Regions from separate parts of the Alteromonas sp. ABV4_150 genome, predicted to be linked through region 1. Evidence: predicted binding sites of a transcription regulator. Region 1 holds the regulator's gene; the other holds the start of a gene.
What was found. Region 1 encodes ArgR, which controls arginine synthesis, uptake and breakdown. Its sites were predicted from a motif close to ANTGAATANNTATTCANT; they were not measured.
Positions count from the first base shown of each region.

Region 2: the regulator ArgR is predicted to act here: its motif matches at 1,667-1,684, upstream of ACYX4M_RS05205 (aspartate aminotransferase family protein).

Region 1 covers NZ_CM149971.1:2,301,011-2,304,186, reverse strand. Annotated here, with positions in the region: gene ACYX4M_RS10080 (hypothetical protein) at 1-441, shown strand, start outside; gene mdh (malate dehydrogenase) at 633-1,571, opposite strand; gene argR (transcriptional regulator ArgR) at 1,809-2,273, shown strand; gene ACYX4M_RS10065 (type 1 glutamine amidotransferase domain-containing protein) at 2,358-3,041, opposite strand.
Region 2 covers NZ_CM149971.1:1,186,897-1,190,072, reverse strand. Annotated here, with positions in the region: gene astA (arginine N-succinyltransferase) at 1-217, opposite strand, end outside; gene ACYX4M_RS05205 (aspartate aminotransferase family protein) at 238-1,446, opposite strand; gene ACYX4M_RS05200 (HDOD domain-containing protein) at 1,980-3,143, opposite strand.

The DNA of each region.
Region 1 (3,176 bases):
GAGACGTATCAACTTATAAGACAAGACGCAAAATCAACTCCACGTAAGTTTGTTGAAAACCGTAAACAGATAATACTTGATGCAGAACAGCGTGATACTGTCCCACCTTTTGGCACATGGATTGGTGTGATGCACTATTTAGAAAGGCCAGAGCTAGCATTACTAGAATTAAACGAAAACCAACCTGGTTCACTTCGCGTTTATAGAAAAGGGGAAAAGACGTTTAGTGAACTGCAATCACTATTTTCTGCCGACGATATAAGTATAGATGGGCGAATGATCGAGATTGATGGGTCACATACAACATTCGCATCGAAGATAATTCTGTTTGTTCAAACGGACAACATGATTTCTGGATACACTTACGCAGTTCACAAGGGCTACCCAGTCGCACTGAGTACAATAACGCTGCACCGAATAGAGCCCTCCGAGCCGCAGTGACAGACTTGAAGAGTCAACTTATAAAAGGCTGCTACATGACTTAATGAATCGAAGAGAGGATTATGTACGGAGTCTATCGTGTGACAAGGACATCGTGGCGAAGCCTACAAAGACGCAACAAAAAAGGCTGGATACGCAAGGACGTATCCAGCCTTTCCTAGCGGATGCTAATGCATCCGCTTTAAGCACTATTAGCCGTTTACGAAGTCAACGCCTAGCTTGATGTCGCCACGTAGGCCTTCAAGCATGTCGTTTTTCGCTTTTTCTTCAAATGCGCTTAGCTCGCCGTATGGCAAGATTTCTTCAACACCGTTTGCGCCAAGGCGAACTGGGTGTGCGAAGAATGCTGCGTCGTCGCTGTCGTCAGTTTGTACATAAGTGTACTCAACAACGTTCTCACCTTGCATTGCTGCAACTAGAGATAGACAGAAGCGTGCTGCTGCTTGACCCATTGAAAGAGTTGCAGAGCCGCCGCCCGCTTTCGCTTCAACAACTTCAGTACCTGCATTCTGGATACGAGTCGTTAGGCTAGATACTTCTTCGTCTGTGAACTCAACGCCTTCAACTTGTGAAAGAAGAGGAAGGATAGTTGTACCAGAGTGACCACCGATTACTGGTACGTGTACTGAAGATACGTCTACACCTTTAAGTTCAGCAACAAAAGTTTCAGCACGAATAACGTCAAGCGTAGTTACACCGAAAAGCTTGTTCTTGTCGTAAACGCCTTTTGCTTTTAGCGTTTCAGCTGCAATAGCTACAGTAGTGTTCACTGGGTTAGTGATGATACCAACACACGCGTTCGGGCAGTTATCAGCTACACCTTCGATTAGGTTTTTAACAATGCCGGCGTTGATGTTGAACAGATCAGAACGATCCATACCTGGCTTACGAGGCATACCTGCTGGAATAAGAACTACGTCTGCTCCAGTCAGTGCTTCAGCTAGGTCATCTTTACCGTGACCGGTTACTTTTACCGCAGTGGGGATGTGGCTCAAATCAACGGCAACACCAGGAACAACTGGCGCAACGTCGTAAAGCGCTAAATCTGAACCTGCTGGCAATTGTGTTTTCAACAACAAAGACAGCGCCTGACCAATACCACCGGCAGCACCTAACACGGCTACTTTCATACCATTTCTCCTATGGGATTACTTCACGTATTTAAACGGAACGTCACACTAATGCAACGCGGGGGAAAACTCAATCACCGGATCGTCTTATTAACGTTATTTATGGCGATTTTTGTTCGATATTCATTATCATGAATGATTATGCAAAGAAATTGCGCAAAGTCCACCTGTGCGGCACAATATACGCATACTAAATATAATTCCTAACGATAACCCTCAGAAAAGAAAAGAGCGCTAATGGCAAACGCAAAACAAGAGCAACTCATCAAGGCTTTTAAAGAGATTCTTAAAGCGGAAAGTTATGGTTCACAAGGCGAGATTGTAGATGCTTTAAAAGCGCAAGGCTTTGACAATATCAGCCAATCCAAAATCTCTAGAATGCTGAGTAAGTTTGGTGCGGTACGTACCCGAAATGCCAGAGGAGACATGGTCTACTGTTTGCCTCCTGAACTAGGTATGCCTACCGCCAAAAGCCCACTCAAACAGTTGGTATTAGATATTGTTCACAACAATGTCATGGTTATTATTAGAACCAGCCCTGGAGCAGCACAGCTTATTGCTCGTCTACTAGATTCATTGAGCAAAAAAGATGGCGTATTAGGGACGATTGCGGGCGATGATACTATTTTTATTGCCCCTGCTGACGTGACACGAATTGAAGAATTAAGACAACGCGTTGAAGATTTATTTGAAAACGTTTAGCTATGCCTCCAAAAATCTGACAGCAAAAAAACAAGAAACCGCATACAAGATGCGGTTTCCTAATAGCTTATGAACTAAGACTTTTTAAGATAAAAGCTTAATTAGCGCATCTGCCGCGGGGCGCGATGACGGTGGATTCTGACCCGTTACCAATAAGCCATCAGTACACACTTTTACGGCGAAATCGTCAGCACTTTCATACTTACCGCCTTTTTTGACTAGCTCATCTTCTACCAGATAAGGCACTACGTCAGTAAGCTCCATTGCAGCTTCTTCACTATTGGAGAAGCCTGTCACAGCTTTTCCGTCCACCAAGTACTTACCATCTGTAGTTTTCACATCTTTAAGCACGATTGGCGCATGACACACGGCACCAACAGGTTTGTTTGCCGCAATTGTGTCTTCAATAAGTTTGATTGAGTGGGTGTTATCTGACAGATCCCACAAAGGGCCGTGACCGCCAGGATAAAACACTGCGTCAAATTCATCAGCACGCACGTCTTCAAGCGGAATAGTCGAAGCGATTGCACTACGCGCTAACTCATCTTTTGTATATCGCATTGCATCGTCTGTCATCGCGTCTTCTGCAAGACTGTTAGGGTCAATCGGAACCTGCCCACCCATCGGCGAGGCCAATGTAATTGTGTAACCTTGGTCTTTAAATGCGTAATAAGGTGCGGCAAACTCTTCTAACCACATGCCTGTTTTCTTACCCGTATCACCCATAATTTCATGAGACGTCATTACCATTAGCATACGTTTTGTCATAAGCCCTCCTTGCGAGCATTTAAAAGATTTTCTCGTCAGTTAATTCGTGTAGTGGAGGGACTTAGATCATAAGCAAAGGCTATGCGCGGTAAGTAACAGATGTGTGAGATAAATTGCAGGCATAAAAAAGTGCCA
Region 2 (3,176 bases), 1.1 Mb from region 1:
CTACCTGTCCGGTAGTGGTATCTTCCATTACAAACAAGTATGACTCATCGCCAGGTTCGGTTACGTTTGGTTTGTTAAACGCAGTTTCTGCACGATCAATTTTACGCTGCAGCAACTCGTCGTTGACAGGTAAAGACGTAAAGCCAATACCTGATTCAACGGCGATTTCTTTAAGCGCGTTATAGTCGGCCTTCGTGATAGGGCGAATGATATTCATGTTCGCTACTCGTGTTGTAATTATTCGGCGTTTACAACGGCAGCAACGGCGCGTTCAAAACGTGCAAGACCTTCTTTGATGTCTTCATCAGGAATAACCAGTGAAGGTGCAAAACGAATAACGTTCATGCCAGCAACAAGACACATAAGGTTCTCTTTCGTTGCAGCCATCATGAAGTCACGTGCACGGCCTTGGTATTTCTCATTTAACGCACAACCTAACAGCATGCCTTGACCACGTACTTCTTCAAATACGTTGTACTTTTCATTGATAGCACCTAGTAGTTCACGGAATAGGGCTTCTTTCTTAAGTACACCTTCAAGCACTTCTGGCTGATTCACGATATCTAACGCTTTTTCCGCAACAGCACAGGCTAGTGGGTTACCACCGTAAGTACTACCGTGGGTACCTGGCTTAAGGTGTGCAGCGATGTCTGCTGTGGTAAGCATGGCACCAATTGGGAAGCCGCCACCAAGAGATTTAGCGGTTGTTAGGATATCAGGTGTTACGCCAAGACCCATGTAGGCATAAAGGTGACCAGTACGACCAACACCCGACTGAACTTCATCAAAAATAAGTAATGCGTTGTGCTTGTCACAAAGTTCACGAACGCCTTTTACGAAATCTACATCAGGTGGAATAATACCGCCTTCACCCTGAAGCGGTTCCATCATTACCGCGCAGGTTTTGTCAGAAATTAGCGCTTCAAAGGCTGCTAAATCGTTGTAGTCACAGTGGTCAACAGCGCCTGGCTTAGGACCAAAACCGTCAGAGTAAGCAGCTTGACCACCTACTGTTACGGTAAAGAAGGTACGGCCGTGGAAACCTTTGTTGAAAGCGATGATTTGGTTTTTGTCTTCACCGTGCTTGTCCAGCGCCCAGCGACGAGCTAGCTTCAATGCTGCTTCGTTCGCTTCTGCGCCTGAGTTTGCGAAGTAAACTCTATCTGAAAACGTTGCGTCATTTAGCTTTTTAGCTAAACGAAGGGCTGGCTCGTTAGTGAAAACGTTGCTTAAGTGCCAAAGCTTGCTGCCTTGTTCATTAAGCGCTTTCACTAGCTCTGGGTGACAGTGACCTAAAACGTTAACTGCAATACCGCCTGCAAAGTCGATGTACTCAGCTCCATCTTGATCCCATACGCGTGAACCTTCACCTCGAACAGGTACCATACCTGCCGGGTTATAGTTAGGAACCATTACATCATCAAATGTAGCGCGAGTTACGTTCATCTTTGTTACCTCTGCGTTGGGCGCCAATCACACTGTGTGATTTTGCTTGTCTAATCTAAGCGCACGTTTTATTCGTGCAGCAAGAGTCGATAAGCGTCAATTGGGCGCATAAAAACTAATCGGATTTGGTTTACAGTATGCCATTTTTTTTAACATTTGTCTTCTTTGTAAAGGGCTGCAGGCCTTTATTTATAAGGACTGTGGCTTAATTTGCAGGAAAAGTGAATAACTATTAACTACTGGGCTATATCAATTAGTAATAATCAATTTTTACGCGAAGAAAAGCGCCGTCTGGTGGTTTTGTTGTACTTCAGAGGAATACAAAGGCGCAATACGCAGCAGAAAAACCTGCCTGTTTACTTTAGCCATAAACAGGCAAGACACTGAGTTGCGGTCAATATTTTTGAGTATCGGACATCAACTACGAGAAAAGTGCATAAGCAATGCATGAATATCCACAAATTATTTAAGGTTTGATGCTCTCCTGTGCACGAATTTTGTTCAAAACAGGCGAGGGAAAGCCTCAAGGGCTGTTAACTATCTTCACTTTTTACCAGCGGAAGGGTGAAGATATCTGTGCTTTTAAGTGCTTCAAGTGCACCTGTGGGGTAGTTTTGTTCTGCAAAAAGCGGTTTTACTTCTTTTATATCAACAAGCTTTAATTGATGTAGCATTCTTATTTGTGCGTAGGCACGTGCTTGGTGCAGTATTTTGCTCAACGTGTTTACCTGTGCAGGCTGCTTATCAGCGCAGGCACGCATTGGCTGCGCGATTGGCAGGCGGGTAAAGTGCATCCACTCTAAAATGTCTGCGCTAACCGCATCAGCAAACTCTTGCTGTAAAGCAATGAGGTGATTTGCTGACGGCGCAATTTTTAGTAAAGCCTCGTGACGCTTTTGTTCTTTATCTTTTTGACATTCTTGTAGAAGGTGCAGCTGAATTTTATCAAACAGTTTAAAGTAAAGCCGCGTCACAGCGCATCGCCCTAGATTGCTGACAATTGCCAGTACGTAGGCTTGATTTTTGTTAAGGTTACTTAAGGAAGCAAGACGTTTTGCTGTAAGCGCAACACCGATGGAGTAATGTGTTAGCTTCTGTTTGATCAGCGGGTAAGGGTCAGTGATTTGAGGCATTGCACGCTTCAGGATTAATGAGGGAATTAGCGTACGCAAGTTTTCGATACCTAAAAAGCTCAATGCGGTGCGTAAGGTTTCAACAACAATAATGCGCCCTCGTGAATCTTTTCGCCTAAATTGAGGCGTGTTTACTACCACTATGAGCTCGTCATAAAGCCACGGCATAGTGGCGACTATCGGCTCTAATTTTGAAACTGAGCACGCTTTAACAGATAAAGCATCTAATAGCTCACCAATGTTTTCAGGTAAGTTGAGCACGTTCTGAACGAGTTCTTCGGTGTAGCTAAGTTGTTCGGTAAGTTCACCAAGCAAAATCTCGTGAAGTTGGTGGCTTACTGATTCCAAATAAGAGGCTTCTGTTTTTTCCTGTAGGCGTTTGTTTTCGATTGCAACTTTTTCAACGTGAAGTAAAAGTCTGCGCGCGTCACCTTGTTCTGACTGTTCGAAGCTAACTTCGCCCACCTTGCGTTTCCCTAGCATTTCAAGCACGCGCTCAGGTGCTATGATCAAATTTTCAAATCGATCATCTATCGTTGGCGGTGTGGCAGCCCCCATTGTCATATTAAAAGCACTCCTGCTCATAACTTTCTGGTG